Regions from separate parts of the Streptomyces sp. NPDC058145 genome, predicted to be linked through region 1. Evidence: predicted binding sites of a transcription regulator. Region 1 holds the regulator's gene; each other region holds the start of a gene.
What was found. The regulator HrcA, encoded in region 1, represses chaperone genes, less so after heat shock. The targets are predictions, from matches to a motif close to TTNGCACTCNGNNNNNCNGAGTGCNAA.
Positions count from the first base shown of each region.

Region 2: groL (chaperonin GroEL) is a predicted target of HrcA. The motif match lies at 1,968-1,994, and genes of this name have one in related genera.
Region 3: groES (co-chaperone GroES) is a predicted target of HrcA. The motif match lies at 2,402-2,428, and genes of this name have one in related genera.

Region 1 is NZ_JBHVUH010000013.1:73,786-80,692, reverse strand. Features, by position in the region: gene ACFVVO_RS27880 (VOC family protein) at 10-402, opposite strand; gene ACFVVO_RS27875 (16S rRNA (uracil(1498)-N(3))-methyltransferase) at 419-1,171, opposite strand; gene ACFVVO_RS27870 (nitronate monooxygenase) at 1,168-2,289, opposite strand; gene dnaJ (molecular chaperone DnaJ) at 2,515-3,651, opposite strand; gene hrcA (heat-inducible transcriptional repressor HrcA) at 3,652-4,668, opposite strand; gene ACFVVO_RS27855 (MBL fold metallo-hydrolase) at 4,830-5,552, shown strand; gene ACFVVO_RS27850 (DUF3097 domain-containing protein) at 5,587-6,396, shown strand; gene ACFVVO_RS27845 (Uma2 family endonuclease) at 6,374-6,907, opposite strand, start outside.
Region 2 is NZ_JBHVUH010000005.1:145,244-152,150, forward strand. Features, by position in the region: gene thrC (threonine synthase) at 1-861, shown strand, start outside; gene ACFVVO_RS13140 (MoaD/ThiS family protein) at 858-1,133, shown strand; gene ACFVVO_RS13145 (cold-shock protein) at 1,577-1,780, shown strand; gene groL (chaperonin GroEL) at 2,156-3,778, shown strand; gene ACFVVO_RS13155 (NADH:flavin oxidoreductase) at 3,978-5,102, shown strand; gene ACFVVO_RS13160 (hypothetical protein) at 5,138-5,713, opposite strand; gene murQ (N-acetylmuramic acid 6-phosphate etherase) at 5,825-6,748, opposite strand; gene ACFVVO_RS13170 (MurR/RpiR family transcriptional regulator) at 6,784-6,907, opposite strand, start outside.
Region 3 is NZ_JBHVUH010000001.1:273,803-280,709, reverse strand. Features, by position in the region: gene ACFVVO_RS01425 (carboxymuconolactone decarboxylase family protein) at 1-106, shown strand, start outside; gene groL (chaperonin GroEL) at 201-1,823, opposite strand; gene groES (co-chaperone GroES) at 1,947-2,255, opposite strand; gene ACFVVO_RS01410 (polysaccharide deacetylase family protein) at 2,487-3,335, opposite strand; gene ACFVVO_RS01405 (polysaccharide deacetylase family protein) at 3,332-4,279, opposite strand; gene ACFVVO_RS01400 (methyltransferase domain-containing protein) at 4,370-5,536, shown strand; gene ACFVVO_RS01395 (RNA polymerase sigma factor) at 5,554-6,807, opposite strand; gene ACFVVO_RS01390 (YciI family protein) at 6,853-6,907, opposite strand, start outside.

The DNA of each region.
Region 1 (6,907 bases):
CCCTCGCCGTCAGGGGCGCAGGAGGAGCCATTCCTGGAGTTCCACCAGATTGCCCTCCGGGTCCTCGAGGTGGGCCACGCGCATGCGGTCGGTCATCGGGGCCGGCCCGTGCAGCAGGGTCGCGCCCCGGGCGGTGATCTCCGCGCAGTACGCGTCGAGGTCGTCCACGCGCAGCACGACCAGGGAGCGGTGGCCGGTGGCGGTCTCGCCCAGCTCCGCCAGGACCCCGGCCATCATGGCGCGGTCCTGCAGCGCGATCCCGGCCGAGCCGGCGTGCGGGCTGAACTTCTCGTACGGTCCCTCGCCGGTGCCGGACTGCGGCCTGAGGCCGAGGACGTCGGCGTAGAAGCGGTAGCAGGCGGCGAAGTCGGTGACGAGGAGCCGGACTTGGGCGAGTTCCATGGCGTTCCCCCGGTGCTCAGGACCAGCGGCCGGTGCGGCCGAGCAGGAGGGCCGCCGCGGCGGTGCCGGCGGTGGATGTGCGCAACACCGTAGGCCCCAGCACACACGGCTTGGCGCCCGCCTCCTCGAAGAGGGCCAACTCGTCGCGGGCCACGCCTCCTTCGGGCCCCACGACCAGCACGATCTCGCCCTGCTCGGGGAGTTCGGCGGTGGCGAGGGGGACGCTGTCGTGCTCGAAATCGGAGTGGAGCACGGCGGCGAAGTCGGCTTCGGCGAGCAGGGCGGCGACCTGTTTGGTCGTCGCGGCGTCCGCGACCTCGGGGAAGCGGAGGCGGCGGGACTGCTTGCCGGCCTCGCGGGCGGTGGCGCGCCACTTGGCGAGGGCCTTCTGCCCTCGGTCGCCCTTCCACTGGGTGATGCAGCGCGCGGCCTGCCACGGCACGATCGCGTCGACACCCGTCTCGGTCATCATCTCCACGGCCAGCTCGCCGCGGTCGCCCTTGGGGAGGGCCTGGACAACGGTGATACGCGGGCTGGGTTCGGGCTCCACCGGGAACCCGAAGGGCTCGACCACCAAGTGGTCCTTTCCCGAGGTGCTGAGGACGACCCCGGACGCTCCCCGGCCCTTGCCGTCGGTGATCACGACTTCCTCGCCGGGCTGCAACCGCCGCACCGAGACCGCGTGCCGCCCCTCGGGTCCCGACACCTCGATGGTCGAGCCGGGGCCCACGCCCTCGAGCGAGTCGACGACGAACACCGGCGCGGTCATCGCGCGTCACCCCCGGCCGACAACGCTGTCCGGGCCGCGGCGAGCTCGGCCGTCAGCACCTCCACCAACTGCCCGGCCGGCAGCTCCCGGGCCAGCCGGTGGCCCTGGCCCGCCCACAGCGCCATGCCCTGCGCGTCACCGGCCTTGGCGGCGGCCCTGCGCAGCGGCGCCGTCACATGGTGGACCTCGGGGTAGGCGGCGGGGGCGTAGGGGCCGTGCTCGCGTAGGAAGCGGTTGACCAGGCCGCGCGCCGGGCGCCCGGAGAAGGCGCGGGTCAGTTCGGTGCGCGCGAACAGGGGGTTGGTCAGCGCCTGCTTGTGCAGGGCGTGGGCGCCGGACTCCGGGGTGGCGAGGAACGCCGTGCCCAGCTGGGCGGCGCTCGCGCCCGCCGCGAGTACGGCGGCGATCTGGCCGCCGCGCATGATGCCGCCGGCGGCGACGACCGGGATGCGCACCGCCTCGCGGATCTGAGCGAGCAGCGACAGCAGTCCTATGCCGGAGCCGTCGTTCTCGGGGACGTCCCGGTGGGCGCCCTGGTGGCCGCCGGCCTCGACGCCCTGCGCGATCACCGCGTCCGCCCCGGCCCGCTCGACCGCGCGCGCCTCCTCCGGGGTGGTGGCGGCGACCAGGGTGAACGTCCCGGCGCGGTGCAGGGAGTCGATGACCTCACGGGTCGGGACACCGAAGTGGAAGGAGACCACCGGCACCGGGTTGTCGAGGAGCACGGCGAGCTTGACGTCGTAGCCGTCGTCCCGGCCGCTGTCCGGGTCGCCCAGCTCGGTGTCGTACCAGGCGGCCTCACCGGCGAGCTGGTGGGTGTAGATCTCTACGGCGCCCGCGTCGAAGGGCGCGGCGCCGGCCGCTCCGGTGGAGCCGGCGCTCGCACCGGGATACTCGGGCTGCGGCATGAAGAGGTTCACGCCGAAGGGCCGGCTCGTGAGTCCCCGCAGCTGCTTGATCTCCTGGTACATGCCGTCGGCGGTCTTGTACCCGGCGGCGAGGAACCCGAGCCCGCCCGCCTCGGACACGGCCGCGGCGAGCCGCGGCACGGAGACGCCGCCCGCCATGGGAGCCTGCACGATCGGCCTGGGGAAGAGATCGGTCAGCGCGGAGGACATGCCCGCATGTTGTCACGTCCTGAGGAGAGCGCCGAATCGGGTCTTCCCCATGGCACATGCCACTTTCCGGCCCGCCGAGCCGGGATTCTCCAGGGCGCGTGCGCCTCTCCGGCCCACCGAGTCGGGTGGGGGGTGGGCAGAGGCCGTGGCCAGGGGGCGGGTGCCCCCTGGCGGGGTACAAGGGGCGGAGCCCCTTGCCCTCAGCGTCCGTTGCCCCGGGCCACCTCAGCGCCCGTTGAACGCGTCCTTCAGCCGTGAGAACAAACCCTGCTGCCCCGGCTGAAACTGCCCCAGCGGCCGCTCCTCGCCCCGCAGCTTCGCCAGCTCGCGCAGCAACCGCTCCTGCTCGGGATCCAGCTTGGTGGGGGTGGTGACCTCGACGTGGACGATCAGGTCGCCCCGGCCGCCGCCGCGCAGATGCGTGACGCCCCGGTTGTGCAGCGGGATCGACTGGCCGGACTGGGTGCCAGGCCGGATGTCGACCTCCTCCAGGCCGTCCAGCGTCTCCAGCGGGACCTTGGTGCCGAGGGACGCCGCGGTCATCGGGATGGTGACCGTGCAGTGCAGGTCGTCGCCGCGCCGCTGGAAGGTCGAGTGCGGCAGCTCGTGGATCTCGACGTAGAGGTCACCGGCCGGACCGCCGCCGGGGCCGACCTCGCCCTCGCCGGCGAGCTGGATCCGGGTGCCGTTGTCGACACCGGCCGGGATCTTCACGGTGAGGGTGCGGCGGGAGCGCACCCGGCCGTCGCCCGCGCACTCCGGGCACGGGGTCGGCACGACCGTGCCGAAGCCCTGGCACTGGGGGCAGGGGCGGGAGGTCATGACCTGGCCCAGGAAGGACCGGGTGACCTGCGACACCTCGCCGCGGCCGCGGCACATGTCACATGTCTGGGCGGTCGTGCCCGGAGCCGCGCCCTCGCCGTTGCAGGTGTTGCAGACGACCGCGGTGTCGACCTGGATGTCCTTGGTCGTGCCGAAGGCCGCCTCGTCCAGCTCGATGTCGATCCGGATCATCGCGTCCTGGCCGCGCCGGGTGCGCGAGCGCGGCCCGCGCTGCGACGCCGTACCGAAGAACGCGTCCATGATGTCGGAGAAGTTGCCGAAGCCACCGGCCCCGAAGCCGCCCGCGCCCGCGCCGCCCGACTGGGAGAGCGGGTCGCCGCCGAGGTCGTAGACCTGCTTCTTCTGCGGGTCCGACAGCACCTCGTAAGCGGCGTTGATCTCCTTGAACCGCTCCTGGGTCTTCGGATCGGGGTTGACGTCCGGGTGCAGCTCGCGCGCGAGCCGACGGAACGCCTTCTTGATCTCATCCTGCGACGCGTCGCGGCGCACGCCGAGAACGGCGTAGTAGTCCGTGGCCACTTACGACTCCGCCAGGATCTGTCCGACGTACCGTGCCACTGCGCGTACCGCTCCCATCGTTCCCGGGTAGTCCATGCGGGTCGGTCCGACCACGCCGAGCTTGGCAACCGCCTCGCCGCCCGAACCGTAGCCGACCGACACGACGGACGTGGAGTTGAGTCCCTCGTGTGCGTTCTCGTGCCCGATGCGCACCATCACGCCCGGATCCTTCGCCTCGCCGAGGAGCTTGAGGAGCACGACCTGCTCCTCGAGGGCCTCCAGGACGGGCCGGATCACGAGGGGAAAGTCATGTCCGAAGCGGGTGAGATTGGCGGTGCCGCCGATCATCAGCCGCTCCTCGTTCTCCTCGACCAGTGTCTCCAGCAGAGTGGAGAGCACTGTGGAGACCGTACCGCGATCCTCGTGCTCGAACGCCTCCGGCAGGTCCTCGACCAGGCGCGGCACGTCGGAGAACCGGCGGCCCGCGACCCGGCTGTTGAGCCTCGCCCTGAGGTCGGCGAGGGCCGTCTCCCCGAACGGCGCCGGGCAGTCCACCATCCGCTGCTCGACCCGGCCGGTGTCCGTGATCAGCACGAGCATCACGCGCGCGGGGGCGAGCGCGAGCAGCTCCACGTGCCGCACGGTGGACCGGGTCAGGGACGGGTACTGCACGACGGCGACCTGCCGGGTCAGCTGCGCGAGCAGCCGCACCGTGCGCGCGACGACGTCGTCGAGGTCGACGGCGCCCTCGAGGAAGTTCTGGATCGCCCGCCGTTCGGGCCCGGTCATCGGCTTGACGCCCGCGAGCTTGTCCACGAACAGCCGGTAGCCCTTGTCGGTGGGGATGCGCCCGGCGCTGGTGTGCGGCTGGGCGATGTATCCCTCGTCCTCCAGGGCGGCCATGTCGTTGCGCACGGTCGCCGGGGACACGCCGAGGCTGTGCCGCTCGGTGAGTGCCTTGGAGCCGACCGGCTCCTCGGTGCCCACATAGTCCTGGACGATGGCGCGCAGCACCTGAAGTCTGCGTTCACTCAGCATCCGCGCGCACCTCCAGCATGTCTTCCGCTCGGCCGTTCGGGTCGTCCGCCTGGCACTCTGCGTGTCCGAGTGCCAGCGTTCCCCGGCCAGTGTACGGCCGTGGGGTACTCACTGGGCAAGGTCGGTCCCGCCATAACCCGTCCTACCGTTAGCGTCGCGTTATGACCGTGACTTGGGAAGAGCTGGGGTGGGAGCGGTTGGCCGACGGGGTCGGGCGGTGCCGGCTGCCCGGCTGGGACTGCACGGCGGGCCTGGTGCTCGGGGCGGGTACGGCGCTGATGGTGGACGCCGGGTCGAGCCTCGCCGAGGGCGCGCGGCTGCGGGAGCGGGCGCAGCGGCTCGCGGGACGCCGTGTGACCCATCTCGCGCTCACCCATCCCCACTTCGACCACGTCTTCGGGGCGTCCGCCCTCGCCGGGGCCGAGGTGTACGCGGCGGTCGGCATGGACGCGGTGCTGGCGCACGAGCGCGAGGAGCTGCGCCTGGACGCGGTCAGGAACGGCCTGCCGGTCCCGGACGCCGACGAGGCGGTGGACGCGCTGGTGCCGCCCCGGCACCTGGTCTCCGGGGAGTGGACGCTGGACCTCGGCGACGGGCGGCAGGCGCTGCTGGCCAACGTGGGTCCCGGCCACACGCCCTACGATCTGGCGGTGCTGGTGCCGGGCGACCCGGAGGTCGTCTTCTGCGGCGACCTGGTGGAGGAGTCGGGCGAACCGCAGGCGGGCCCGGACGCGGTCCCGTCCCGCTGGCCGGACGCGCTCGACCGCCTTCTGTCCCTCGGCGGCGAGGACGCGCTGTACGTGCCCGGTCACGGAGCGGTGGTGGACGCGGTGTTCGTACGGCGTCAACGGGACGAGCTGGCGACGCGTTTCGGCGTGTCATGAGCACAGACCCGCCGGTTCTCCTATCGTCATCCGAATGCGCCAGTACACCTCCGATCTGACCCCTCCGTGGAAGAAGTCCCAGCCCGTGCCGGAGGTCGCGGCGGAGCCGGGGCTGGTGGTGGAGGAGCCCGGTACCGGGTTCTGCGGGGCGGTGATCCGCTGCGAGGCGGGCACGGTGACGCTGGAGGACCGCTTCGGCAAGCACCGGGTGTTCCCGCTGGAGCCGCGCGGTTTCCTGCTGGAGGGCAGGGTGGTGACCCTGGTGCGGCCGTCGTCGGGTCCGGCGCGGCCCACCCGTACGGCGTCCGGTTCGGTGGCCGTTCCCGGCGCACGCGCGCGCGTGGCCCGCGCCGGCCGCATCTACGTCGAGGGCCGGCACGACGCCGAGCTGGTCGAGAAGGTGTGGGGCGACGACCTGCGCATCGAGGGCGTGGTCGTGGAGTACCTGGAGGGCGTGGACGATCTGCCGTCGATCGTGGCGGAGTTCGCGCCGGGCCCGGACGCCCGGCTGGGCGTCCTGGTGGACCACCTGGTGCCGGGCACGAAGGAGTGGCGCATCGCCGAGTCGGTGACGAGCGAACACGCGCTGGTCGTCGGCCACCCGTACATCGACATCTGGGAGGCGGTGAAGCCGGCCGGTCTGGGCATCCGGTCCTGGCCCCGCGTCCCGCACGGCCAGGACTGGAAGACCGGCGTGTGCCGGGCGCTCGGCTGGCCGGAGAACACGGGGGCGGTGTGGCAGGCAATCCTGGCGCGGGTGGGGTCCTACAAGGACCTGGAGCCGGAGTTGCTGGGGCGGGTGGAGGAGCTGATCGACTTCGTCACGGGTAGCGGTGGGGTTTGACGCCCTTGTAGGTGCCGAACTCTGTCGTGTCCAGCACAACATCCAGCAGTTCCAACGGCAGCGGTGCCCCGAACCGAGTGGTGCGCTGCACCTGGTAATCAGCCCCTTCGCCTCGTCCGACCGGCTCGGAGTACAGGACACACTGGGCCATGATGGGGTCGACGATCAGGTAGGCGGGCACCTCACCGGCGGCGTAGATCAGTCGTTTGACGCCATAGTCCCGGTCGACGCTGGTTTTCGACACGACCTCGACGACCAGCGTGATCGTCCGGGACGGAAGGAGACGCCCGGAGTCCGGTCCGGCGCCCGCTTCCAGGACCACCAGGTCGGGCACAGGTTCACTGGCTTCGTCGACGATGTCGACGTCCTGCGTCTGTAGCCGCTCCCAGCGCTGCCGCGGAATCTGGTCCATGAGATTGGTGACGATCCGGTTGTGCACCAGATCAGGGCTGGCCATCATCACGATTTCCCCCCGAAGCAGCTCTACCTTGAGCCCCTCGGGTGGCTCGAA
Region 2 (6,907 bases), on a different contig from region 1:
GGCTTCACCACCCTGTCCTGCTCCTCCACCGGCAACCTCGCCGGTGCCGTCGGCGCCGCCGCCGCCCGGGCCGGCCTCCGCTCCTGCGTGTTCATCCCGCACGACCTGGAGCAGGGCAAGGTCGTCATGGCCGCGGTCTACGGCGGCGAACTCGTCGGCATCGAGGGCAACTACGACGACGTGAACCGTTTCTGCTCCGAGCTGATCGGCGACCCGGCCGGCGAGGGCTGGGGCTTCGTCAACGTCAACCTGCGGCCGTACTACGCCGAGGGCTCCAAGACGCTGGCGTACGAGATCTGCGAGCAGCTCGGCTGGCGGCTGCCGGACCAGATCGTGGTCCCGATCGCCTCCGGCTCCCAGCTCACGAAGATCGACAAGGGCCTGCAGGAGCTGATCAGGCTCGGCCTGGTCGAGGACAGGCCGTACAAGATCTTCGGCGCCCAGGCCGAGGGCTGCTCGCCGGTGTCGACCGCGTACAAGGCGGGCCACGACGTCGTACGGCCGCAGAAGCCGAACACCATCGCCAAGTCCCTCGCCATCGGCAACCCGGCCGACGGGCCGTACGTCCTGGACATCGCGCGCCGCACCGGCGGAGCGGTGGAGGACGTGACGGACGAGGAGGTCGTGGACGCGATCAAGCTGCTGGCCCGGACCGAGGGCATCTTCGCGGAGACGGCGGGCGGGGTGACCGTCGGCGTCACCCGCAAGCTGCTCAAGGAGGGCGTGCTGGACCCGGCGAAGACCACGGTCGTCCTCAACACCGGCGACGGCCTCAAGACCCTCGACGCGGTGGCCGGCACCGGCCTCACCGCCACCATCCGCCCGAACCTGGGCTCCTTCCGAGAGGCTGGCCTCGCATGAGCGTGACCGTTCGCATCCCCACCATCCTGCGCACCTACACCGGCGGGCAGGCCGAGGTCGCCGCCGACGGCGCGAACCTCGCCGAGGTCATCGAGAGCCTGGAGAAGAACCACACCGGGATCGCCGCGCGGGTGCTGGACGACCAGGGCAAGCTGCGCCGCTTCGTCAACGTGTACGTCAACGACGACGATGTCCGTTTCGAGCAGGGCCTGGAGACCGCGACTCCGGACGGCGCCGGTGTCTCCATCATTCCGGCCGTCGCCGGCGGCTGACAGAATGACCGATCATTACCTTCGGTAACGTCGGTTACCGATTGTTCATTGAATGGCCTCCCCCGCGAGAGAAACGGAGGGGGCCATTCTGTGTGATTGAGCGCGGTAGAGTTGGGGAACACGCTCCCGGACCGTGGGTCAGGAGCCTTGGATTCACCGCGGTGCACCCGACAAGAAATAGCCAAAGTGCGGGTACTTTCCGCGGCTTTTGCGCATTTTATGGGGCCCGACTTGCCCTGAATTCAGGCGAATTCACGCTACATTCCGGACCGTTCGCGTCCATATTTCTCGTCCGATTGACCTGTTGCAGACGGCAGTTGGGCAGATACATTCAGCGGCGGTCGACGCGTTCCGGCGCACGCCCCCGGCCAATGGGGGGTGAGGTCTGACCCGGGTCCGCGAAGTGCGGATCTGTGCAAGGGCCAGTAATAGGGGAGTTAGGCATGGCTCAGGGCACCGTCAAGTGGTTCAACGCGGAGAAGGGGTACGGCTTCATCGCGGTCGACGGTGGTGCGGACGTATTCGTCCACTACAGCGCCATTCAGATGGACGGCTACCGCACCCTGGAAGAGGGCCAGCGGGTGGAGTTCGAGATCTCGCAGGGCCAGAAGGGCCCGCAGGCCGACATGGTTCGCCTCAGCGCCTGAACGTTTTTTGTACGAAGGGCCCGCACCTCGCACAGGGTGCGGGCCCTTCGCCGCGCCCGGCCCCCTGTTCGCGGGTGGCTGACGGGGGCGCCCGTACCCCGGGAGGCGCTCGCCAGGTGCTGGACGGCGCGCTGCCCACCCGTCACCCGGCCACCACCCCGCAACGAGCCCGCTACGCGGGCGCAGCCTTGCACTCGGGCATGCCGAGTGCTAATCATTGCGTTAGCACTCTGAAGGTGAGAGTGACAGTGAGGACCGGGTCGGTGAGGCCCGCAGGCCAAGTGGGGCAAGGAACCACGCGGCCGGCGAGCCGTCCGTCGCGGGCGCGGGCGCGGTCCGAAGGAATCACCCCCAGTCCTGGAGGGACCACTTCACATGGCCAAGATCATCGCGTTCGACGAGGAGGCGCGGCGCGGCCTCGAGCGCGGCATGAACCAGCTCGCGGACGCCGTCAAGGTGACGCTCGGCCCCAAGGGCCGCAACGTCGTCCTCGAGAAGAAGTGGGGCGCCCCCACGATCACCAACGATGGCGTCTCCATCGCCAAGGAGATCGAGCTCGAGGACCCGTACGAGAAGATCGGCGCCGAGCTGGTCAAGGAAGTCGCCAAGAAGACGGACGACGTCGCCGGTGACGGTACGACCACCGCGACCGTGCTCGCCCAGGCCCTGGTCAAGGAAGGCCTGCGCAACGTCGCCGCCGGTGCCAACCCGATGGCCCTGAAGCGCGGTATCGAGAAGGCCGTCGAGGCCGTCTCCACCGCCCTGCTGGAGCAGGCGAAGGACGTCGAGACCAAGGAGCAGATCGCCTCCACCGCGTCCATCTCCGCCGCCGACACCCAGATCGGCGAGCTGATCGCCGAGGCCATGGACAAGGTCGGCAAGGAAGGCGTCATCACCGTCGAGGAGAGCAACACCTTCGGCCTCGAGCTCGAGCTCACCGAGGGCATGCGCTTCGACAAGGGCTACATCTCCGCCTACTTCGCGACCGACATGGAGCGCATGGAGGCGTCGCTCGAGGACCCGTACATCCTCATCGCCAACTCCAAGATCGGCTCCGTCAAGGACCTGCTCCCGCTGCTGGAGAAGGTCATGCAGTCGGGCAAGCCGCTGCTGATCATCGCCGAGGACGTCGAGGGCGAGGCCCTGTCGACCCTGGTGGTCAACAAGATCCGCGGCACCTTCAAGTCCGTCGCCGTCAAGGCCCCGGGCTTCGGTGACCGCCGCAAGGCCATGCTCGGCGACATCGCCATCCTCACGGGCGGCGAGGTCATCTCCGAGGAGGTCGGCCTCAAGCTGGAGAACGCGACCCTGGACCTCCTGGGCCGCGCCCGCAAGGTCGTCGTCACCAAGGACGAGACCACCATCGTGGACGGTGCCGGCTCCTCGGAGCAGGTGCAGGGCCGCGTCAACCAGATCCGCGCCGAGATCGAGAACAGCGACTCGGACTACGACCGCGAGAAGCTGCAGGAGCGCCTGGCGAAGCTCGCCGGCGGTGTCGCGGTCATCAAGGCCGGTGCCGCCACCGAGGTGGAGCTCAAGGAGCGCAAGCACCGCATCGAGGACGCCGTCCGCAACGCGAAGGCCGCCGTGGAGGAGGGCATCGTCGCCGGTGGTGGCGTGGCCCTGCTGCAGGCCTCCCAGGTCTTCGAGAAGCTGGAGCTCCAGGGTGACGAGGCGACCGGCGCCCAGGCCGTGAAGCTCGCGCTCGAGGCCCCGCTGAAGCAGATCGCCATCAACGCCGGCCTCGAGGGCGGTGTCGTGGTGGAGAAGGTGCGCAACCTGACCCCGGGTCACGGCCTGAACGCCGCGACCGGCGAGTACGTCGACCTGGTCGCCGAGGGCATCATCGACCCGGCGAAGGTGACCCGTTCCGCGCTGCAGAACGCCGCCTCCATCGCCGCGCTGTTCCTCACCACCGAGGCCGTCATCGCCGACAAGCCGGAGAAGGCCGCCGCGGCCGCTCCGGGCGGCATGCCGGGCGGTGACATGGACTTCTGATCCCACGCGGATCGGCCTGTCCTTTCCGAGGGCGGCACCCCCTGTCCATGGCAGGGGGTGCCGCCCTCGGGCGTGTCCGGGATCACAGCGCTCGCGGGCCGCGAGTGGAATGCGCGACAGCCCCTGGGAGGTTGCTTAAGGAGCTGCAACAATGCGTGCGCACATACCAATCGGTCTACCGTCCCCGAGGAGTCCCCACGTGACCGTCACGCCGCCCCCCGCCTCCCGCGCGGCCCAGATCCTCTCCCGCCCGATCACCCTGGGCGGCCTCACCGTCCCCAACCGCATCGTGATGGCGCCGATGACCCGGATGTTCTCCCCGGGCGGCGTCCCCGGCGAGGACGTGGTGTCCTACTACGCCCGGCGCGCCGCCGCCGGCGTCGGCCTGATCGTCACCGAGGGCACCTACGTCGGCCACGAGTCGGCCGGCGGCAGCAGCCGCGTGCCCCGGTTCCACGGCGAGGAGCAGCTGGCCGGCTGGGCGAAGGTCGTCGAGGCGGTGCACCAGGCGGGCGGCACCATCGTGCCGCAGCTCTGGCACATCGGCACGGTCCGCAAGCAGGGCCAGAACCCCAACCCGGACGCCCCCTCCCACGGCCCCTCCGGACTGCGGGTGGACGGCACCGAGGACGCCACCGCCATGACCCAGGACGACATCGACGCCGTCATCGGCGCCTTCGCCGAGGCCGCGGCCGACGCCGAGCGCATCGGCTTCGACGGCGTGGAGCTGCACGGCGCCCACGGCTACCTGCTCGACCAGTTCCTGTGGGACGGCACCAACCGCCGCACCGACGCCTACGGCGGCGACCCGGTCGCCCGCACCACCTTCGCCGCGCAGATCGTGGCGGCCGTCCGCGCCGCGGTCTCCCCGGACTTCCCGGTCATCTTCCGCTTCTCGCAGTGGAAGCAGGAGGCCTACGACGCCCGTCTCGCCGAGACCCCCGAGGAGCTGGAGGCGATCCTCGCCCCGCTGGTCGCCGCAGGCGTCGACGTCTTCCACGCCTCCACCCGCCGCTACTGGCTCCCCGAGTTCGAGGGCTCCGACCTGAACCTCGCCGGCTGGACGAAGAAGCTCACCGGCAAGCCGGTCATCAGCGTCGGCTCGGTCGGCCTCGACGGCGACTTCATCAACGCCTTCCAGGGCGAGGGCTCCCCGGTCAAGAGCATCGACAACCTGTTGGATCGCCTGGAGGCCGACGAGTTCGACATGGTCGCCGTCGGCCGCGCCCTGCTCCAGGACCCCGAGTGGGCGGCCAAGGTGCTCGGCGACCGCTTCGACGAGCTGAAGCCGTACGACGCGGCGGCGCTGCAGACCCTCATCTGACGTATGGACGGGGGGCGTCCACGGGCCGAGGGCGGCTACAGATTGCCCATCGGCTCGATGTCGACCTGGACGGGCGTCCCCCACACCCGCAGCACCTCGTAGTCGGTGAACTCGTGCACCAGCCGGTACGCCATCGCCGGCCGGGACCCGCGCCGCTGGGCGGCGAGATACGCCTCGGCCTCCTGCCGGTCCCGCCGGGGCGTCCCGCAGAGCTGCCACTCCCGCCCGTTCCACGCCTCCGGCAGCCACCGCTGCTGTGGCTGGGGACGGTCGGCGCGCACGCCGTAACGCGAGGGCGCGCCGGCGGGCGCCTCCCCGGCCTGCGCCCGGCCCCCGCTCTGGTACTCCGAGCGCCGGGCGGCCCGTCTGCGGGTCTCGCACAGCAGGCACAGATCGGGCGCGCTCTTGTCGACGGGCCCGTGCGGATGCTCGGGACACCGGGTGCTGGGCGCGCCCGCCTCCACGGTCTCGTCCAGCAGGACGAGGGCGCGCCGCAGGTCGGCCTTGACCTCGTGCAGCCGGGCGTCCGGGGTGTCGGCGGAGAGGGTCTCCCCGTGCTCCCCGAGCAGCCTGAGGGCACGTCCGAGGGCGGTGAGCTGGGCGTGGTTCATGTCGGTCCGCGCAGTCCTTCGGCTTCTCCGGGTCCAGGGTGGTGCCGGCCGGGGCCGGCAGTTCGACGGTAACGCCCCGAGGGCAGCGGCACGCCCTCCGCGGGGCGCCGGTCAGGTCGTCGTCGCCCCCAGCGCCGCGCGCAGATGGCCGGCGGAGTCCGCCAGGCGGCGGGCGGCCGTGGGGCCGTCGACACCGGCGAGGACGATCAGGATCGCGTTCTTCACCTCGCCGCCCGCCTCGGTGAGCGCCCGCTCGATCTCCTCGTCGGGGGCCCCGGTGGCCAGGGACACGATGCGCCGGGAGCGGGCCCGCAGCTTGGCGTTGGAGGCACGGACGTCGACCATCAGGTTCCCGTACGTCTTCCCCAGCCGGATCATCGTGATCGTCGACAGCATGTTGAGCACCAGTTTCTGGGCCGTGCCGGCCTTCAACCGGGTGGACCCGGTGAGCAGTTCGGGCCCGACGACGACCTCGATGCCGTGCTCGGCGGCCGCCGCGAGCGCGCTGTGCTCGTTGCAGGACAGGCCTACGGTCAGGGCCCCGACCGCGCGGGCGTGCTCGACGGCACCGACGGCGTACGGGGTGCGGCCGGAGGCGGAGATGCCGACCACCGTGTCCTCGGGCCCGATCTTCAGCGCGTCCAGGTCCTCGCGGGCCAGTTCCGCCGAGTCCTCGGCGCCCTCGACCGAGGTGACCATCGCCTCGGGGCCGCCCGCGATCAGGCCGGCGACCTGACCGGGCTCGGTGTTGAAGGTCGGCGGGCACTCGGAGGCGTCGAGGACGCCGAGCCGCCCGGCGGTGCCCGCGCCGGCGTAGACCAGGCGCCCGCCGCGGGCCATGCGCTCGGCCACGGCGTCGATCGCGGCGGCGATCTGCGGCAGGCGCGCGGCGACGGCGGCGGGCACGCCCGCGTCCTCGCCGTTCATGAGGCGCGCGATGTCGAGGGTGGGCAGCCGGTCGATCTCGGCGAGTTCCGGCCGGAAGGCTTCGGTGGTGAGGGACTCCAGCTGGTTGCGCAGGTCATGGGAGGTCATGGGGGGTGGCTCTCTCCGATTCGCGTGCTTTCAACTCACCTGGGGGTGGATCGGTGCCGGTGCGCCAGCGCCTCGTAGGACGCGGCCAGCGCGGGCGCCGCACTCTCGTACGTCCGCTGTGCCACCCCGACGAACAGGCAGTCCACCACCAGCAGCTGA
Region 3 (6,907 bases), on a different contig from region 1:
GGTCTGCGTGGTCTCCCTGATCAACGCGGCCACCCGGATGAACGTGATCGTGCACCACCCAGGGGGTTCGTACGAGCCGGGGATGTTCGACAGCTTGTCGAGCTGACCGGCGGCCGGTTCCGGGGGGACGGAGGACGAGGGGCGGAAAACGCGGGAGGCCCGGCACCCCGAAGGGTGCCGGGCCTCGTCGCTGAGGTGCCTCAGTGGGCGTGGCCGTGGCCGTGGCCCGCGGCCGGCTCCTCGTCTTCCTTCTTCTCGACGACCAGGGTCTCGGTCGTGAGCAGGAGGGAGGCGATGGAGGCGGCGTTCTCCAGGGCGGAGCGGGTGACCTTGACCGGGTCGATGACGCCGGCCTTGACCAGGTCGCCGTACTCGCCGGTGGCGGCGTTGAAGCCCTGGCCCTTGTCGAGCTCGGCGACCTTGGAGGTGATGACGTAACCCTCGAGGCCGGCGTTCTCCGCGATCCAGCGCAGCGGCTCGACGGCGGCGCGGCGGACGACCGCGACACCGGTGGCCTCGTCGCCGGTCTTGTCGAGGTTGCCCTCGAGGACCTTGACGGCGTGGACCAGCGCGGAGCCACCACCGGAGACGATGCCCTCCTCGACCGCGGCGCGGGTCGCGGAGATGGCGTCCTCCAGACGGTGCTTCTTCTCCTTCAGCTCCACCTCGGTGGCGGCGCCGACCTTGATCACGCACACGCCGCCGGCCAGCTTCGCGAGGCGCTCCTGGAGCTTCTCGCGGTCCCAGTCGGAGTCGGTGTTCTCGATCTCGGCCTTGATCTGCGCGACGCGGCCCGCGACGTCCGCGGAGTTGCCGCCGCCGTCGACGACCGTGGTGTCGTCCTTGGTGACGGTCACGCGGCGGGCGGAGCCGAGCACGTCAAGACCGACCTGGTCGATCTTGAGGCCGACCTCCTCGGAGATGACGGTGCCGCCGGTGAGGGTCGCGAGGTCCTGGAGCATGGCCTTGCGGCGGTCGCCGAAGCCCGGGGCCTTCACCGCGACGGCGTTGAAGGTGCCGCGGATCTTGTTGACGACCAGGGTCGACAGGGCCTCGCCGTCGACGTCCTCGGCGATGATCAGCAGCGGCTTGGAGGCACCCGACTGGATGACCTTCTCCAGCAGCGGCAGCAGGTCCTGGATGGAGCTGATCTTGCCCTGGTTGATCAGGATGTACGGGTCGTCGAGGACGGCCTCCATACGCTCCTGGTCGGTGACGAAGTACGGCGACAGGTAGCCCTTGTCGAAGGCCATGCCCTCGGTGAAGTCCAGCTCCAGACCGAAGGTGTTGGACTCCTCGACGGTGATGACACCGTCCTTGCCGACCTTGTCCATGGCCTCGGCGATCAGCTCGCCGACCTGCTGGTCCTGGGCGGACAGCGCGGCGACGGCGGCGATGTCGGACTTCTCGTCGATCGGGCGGGCCGAGGCGAGCAGGTCGTCGCAGACGGCCTTGACCGCGGCGTCGATGCCCTTCTTGAGCAGCGCCGGGGAGGCACCGGCGGCGACGTTGCGCAGACCCTCGCGCACCAGCGCCTGGGCCAGCACGGTGGCGGTGGTGGTGCCGTCACCAGCGATGTCGTTGGTCTTGGTCGCCACCTCCTTCACCAGCTGGGCGCCGAGGTTCTCGTACGGGTCATCGATCTCGACCTCACGGGCGATCGTGACACCGTCGTTGGTGATGGTGGGAGCGCCGAACTTCTTGTCGATGACGACGTTGCGGCCCTTGGGGCCGATCGTCACCTTCACCGTGTCGGCCAGCTTGTTGACGCCGCGCTCGAGGGCGCGACGGGCGTCCTCGTCGAACTTCAGGATCTTCGCCATGACAGCGGGAGCCCTCTCGGGAATCTGTGGGTGAAAAAGGCACTGCGCCCCGGGCGCCCGGCTTCTTATGTGGTCGCGGGGGCCAGGGGCGCAGCGTCAAGCATCAAAACTGCTCGAGGTGTCTTACTTCTCGATGATCGCGAGGACGTCGCGAGCCGAGAGGACGAGGTACTCCTCGCCGTTGTACTTCACCTCGGTGCCGCCGTACTTGCTGTACAGGACGACGTCGCCGACCTTGACGTCGAGCGGCAGGCGCTCGCCGTTCTCGAAGCGGCCCGGGCCCACGGCGAGGACGACGCCCTCCTGGGGCTTCTCCTTCGCGGTGTCCGGGATGACCAGGCCAGAGGCGGTGGTCTGCTCGGCGTCGAGCGGCTGGACCACGATGCGGTCCTCGAGCGGCTTGATGGCAACCTTGGAGCTGGTGGTCGTCACGATCCGACCTCCCCCTTCGGAGATCTCACGGGGTTAACTGTCTGAGGTGGCGACCAGGTGGATCCGTCGTCGCGGGTGCCGGACCTGCCCGTCGCGTAGTTGGCACTCTCATCTGCCGAGTGCCAGAGCCGAGACTATGACCGCGATTAGCACTCGGTCAAGCGGAGTGCCAATGGCGGTGCGGCGCGTCGGCCGTCCGGGGTCGGTGGAGAGCCCCACGGGTGGGCGCGGTCAGGCCAGGTAGTCCTCGAGGCGGGCCACCGTCAGGCCCTGGCTCTGGGCGTGGCGCAGCAGACGGGTGGTGCGTTCCGTCAGAGTGGGGCCGGCGTCCTCGCCGGGGCCCACGAGGACGATGTCGCCCGGGGTCAGGTGCCGTGCGCCCCTCCGGTGGACGATGCCGTCGGAGCCGAGGGCGGCGCGCCACAGAACGACGGCCGAGACGCCGCAGTCGGCGGCGGCGCGCAGGGTGGTGGCGTCGTAGGCGCCGCGGGGCGGCCGGAGGAGGCGGGGGCGGACACCGAAGCGGAAGCCGAGTTCGTCCCGCTGGCCGCAGATCTCGGCGCGCTGGCCGGCGTACGGCAGTCCGGGCAGCGCCAGGTGGTCGAGGGTGTGGTTCTCGATCGCGGCGCCGACCGCGCGCAGCCGGGCGAAGTGGCCGTAGCCGGGGCCCACGACGCCGCCGGTGAGGAAGAGGCTGACCGGCAGCCGGAGTTCACGGACCATGTCGGCGAACCGCGGGTCCCGCTCGGCGCCGTCGTCGTAGGTGAGGAAGACCACCCGGTCGGTGGTGTCGACGTGGTCCACGACCGGGGGCGGCGAGGCGTCCGGCCGGCGGGTGCCGAGAGGCCGGGCCGGGTGGCTCGGCGGAGCGGCGAGCGGGGCGGTCAGGCCCCAGCGGCGGTACACCGCGCCGGCGGCCGGGGTCGGCGGCCGGGCTCCCTGGGCCGCCCGCTTGCCCAGGCGCTCGATGGGGTCGACGGACTGGGCGCAGCCGGCGAGCAGGAGGGCCGCGGCGAGCACGGCCGCCGCAGCGGTCCGCGCGCGTACCGGCCCGCCCGCCGGTTGCCCCCGGCGCCTCACAGGTAGTCCTCCAGGCGCGCCACGGCGTATCCCTCGCGCGTGACCTTGTCGAGGAACCTGCGCATGTCGTCGACCATCGTGCCGTCCCAGTCGTCGCGGCCGCGGAAGTGGGTGAGCACGATGTCGCCGGGGTGCAGGCTGCGGTCCCAGTCGCGGTACTCCCAGTGGTCGACGAAGACCTCCTCGTCCCAGATCGGGGCGTACTCGATCCCGCAGGACTTGGCGGCGCGCAGGGTGTCGCCGTTGTAGTTGCCGTAGGGCGGCCGGAAGACGGTGGGCGCCTTGCCGAACTGCTTCTTCATGACGTCCTGCATGCCGCAGATCTCGTCCCGCTGCTGCTCGTAGGAGAGGCCGGGCAGATACGGGTGGGTGAGGGTGTGGTTGTTGAGGGTGTGGCCCTCGGACTGCATCCGGCGGAAGTAGCCGTAGTCGTCCTTCACGAGGTAGTTGCTGAGGAAGGCCGAGTAGGGGATCTTCAGGTCGCTCATCATGCGCAGGAACGCCGGATCCTTCTCGGCGCCGTCGTCGATGGTGAGGAAGACGACCTTCTGGCCGGTGGGGACGGTGGTGAAGACCGGGGGCAGGTTCTCCTCCTCCTGGCCGTCCACCTCGAAGCCGTCGCGCGGGGTGATCTTCGGTTTGACGGCCGGCGGCGCCGGGGGCGTGAGCGGCACCCGGGCCAGCTTCCAGCGCTGGGCGGCGGCGGCCAGCCGGGCCTGTTCGGCGGCGCGGCGGGCCTCGGGGCTCAGCGCCTGGGCGGGGCCGCCCCGGCCGGAGTTGTGGCCGGGACCGGAGGGGGCGCCGGAGCCCGGGGCCGGGGAGCCGCAGCCGGAGACGAAGGCGGCCGAGACGAGTGCGGCCACCCCGCAGCGGAGGGCGACCCCCGGAGGACTCGAACGCCTGCCATGTGCCCGCTTTTTGTCATTTTGTACTACTTCTCGCATGGCGTCGGATCCTCGCAGGCCCCGGCGCCGAACCCGGCCCGACACCGCCGCCGGAGGCGCACCATCCACCGACTGGCCCACAATGACCCGGTGAACGACCTCGCCCTCCTCCTCACCCCCGAAGGCCGCGCCCTGCTCGACGAGGTGCGCGACACCGACCCCGCGAACGAGCTGGCCGTCGCCACCCGGCTGCGCCGAGAACACCCCGCCGAGCTGGTGTCGGCGGCGCTCGGGCAGGCACGGCTGCGGCAGCGTGCGGCGGCGAAGTTCGGGGCCGAGGACGCGGCACGGATGTTCTTCACCCCGAACGGGGTCGAGCAGTCGACCCGCGCGAGCGTGGCCGCTTACCGCGCGGAGCGGATGAAGGGGCTGGGGGTGACCTCGGTCGCCGATCTGTGCTGCGGGATCGGCGGCGACGCGATCGCGCTGGCGCGGGCCGGGATCCGGGTGCTGGCGGTGGACCACGATCCGCTGACGGCTGCCGTGGCCCGGGCCAACGCCGAGGCCCTGGGACTGACCGGGCTGATCGAGGTGCGGGAGGCCGATGTGACCGAGGTGGACACGGACGGCTACGACGCCGTGTTCGTGGACCCCGCCCGGCGCGGCGGCCGGGGCCGCATCTTCGACCCCGAGGCCTACTCGCCCCCGCTGTCGTGGGCCGTCGGAGCGGCCCTGAAGGCACCCCGGGCCGCCCTGAAGATCGCGCCCGGCATCCCGCACGAGGCGATCCCGGCCGAGGCGGAGGCCGAGTGGATCTCGGACGGCGGGGACGTGAAGGAGGCGGTGCTGTGGTTCGGCACCGGGGCGCCGGGCACCGTACGGGCCACCCTGCTGCCGGGCCCGCGCACGCTGCCCGGCCGGGGCCTGCCCGACCCCGAGGTGCGCCCGGTGGGACGGTACTTGTACGAGCCCGACGGCGCCGTGATCCGCGCCCACCTGGTCGCCGAGGTGGCCGAGGAGGTCGGCGGCGGCCTCGTCGACCCGACCATCGCGTACATCACCGCCGACGCCCTGCACCCGACGCCGCACGCCACCGCCTACGAGATCACCGACCAACTCCCCTTCAATGTCAAGAAGCTGAAGGCCCTGCTGCGCGAGCGCGAGGTCGGCACCCTGACCGTGAAGAAGCGGGGCTCGGCGGTCGAACCCGAGGAACTGCGCCGAAAGGTCAAGCCCCACGGCCCCCGCTCCGCCACGGTCTTCCTCACCCGGGTGGCGGGGGCCCCGACGATGCTGGTCGGCCACCCGGCGCGCTGAGCGCACCGTCCGGGCCCTCAGCCGGCCTCGGCGGCCCGGCGCAGCAGCAGGGCGCGTTCGCGTTCGTTGCGGGTGAGGGAGGCCGCGCGTTCGAACTCCGTGCGGGCCTCCGCCGTGCGGCCGAGGCGGGACAGCAGGTCGGCACGGACGCTGGGGAGCAAGTGGTAGTCGCGCAGGGCGGGTTCGGCGGCCAGGGCGTCGACGAGTTCGAGCGCTTCGGCCGGACCCTCGGCCATCGACACGGCGACCGCGCGGTTCAGTTCGACGACCGGCGACGGGGCACGGGCGGCGAGCAGGGCGTAGAGGGTGGCGATGGTCCGCCAGTCGGTCTCCGCGTAGGAGTACGCGTGCGCGTGGCAGGCGGCGATGGCCGCCTGGAGGGCGTAGGGGCCGGGTGCGCCGGTGGCGGTGGCGTCGGCGCGGGCGAGGGCCCGGATGCCGCGGGCGATGAGCATGCGGTTCCAGCGGCGCCGGTTCTGGTCCTTCAGCAGCACCGCGGTGCCGTCGGGGGCGGTGCGGGCGGCGGTGCGCGAGGCCTGGAACTCCAGCAGCGCGGTCAGGCCGTGCACCTCCGGTTCCTTCGGCATCAGCCCGGACAGCAGCCGGGCCAGCCGCAGGGCGTCCTCGCACAGCCCGGGGCGCAGCAGGTCGTCGCCGGCGGTGGCCGCGTAACCCTCGTTGAAGATCAGGTAGATGACGTCCAGGACCGAGCCGAGGCGGGCCTCGCGGTCGGGCCCGTACGGCACCTCGAAGGCGACGTTCCGCGTCGCGAGGGCGCGTTTGGCGCGGACGATGCGCTGGGCGATCGTCGGCTCCGGGACCAGATGGGCGCGGGCGATCTCCGCCGTGGTGAGGCCGCCCAGCAGGCGGAGGGTGAGGGCGATGCGGGCCTCGCGGGACAGCACCGGATGGCAGGTGGTGAAGACGAGCCGCAGCAGGTCGTCGTCGATGTCGTCCGGGTGGGCGGGTTCCGGTGGCGGGGCCGCGTCCGGGAGGTTCCGGCCGATCTCCGCGAGCTTGCGGGCGTAGGTCTCGCGGCGCCGGACCAGGTCGACGGCGCGGTGCCGGGCGGTGGCCATGAGCCAGGCGCCGGGGTTGTCGGGCACGCCGTCCCGGGGCCACCGCTCCAGGGCGGCGACCAGCGCGTCCTGCGCCAGTTCCTCGGCGATGCCGATGTCCCGCACGATCCGGGCGACACCGGCGACGACGCGCGGGGACTCCAGCCGGAAGACGGTCTCGATGGCGTGTGCCGCGGTGGGCTGTGCTTCCACAGCCCACCATGCAACACCCCCGGGCCGCCCGGAGCCAAGAAGGGCTCAGCCCTCGGCGATCTCCCGGACCTCGCAGGTGACGGTCCAGAACTCCTCGTGG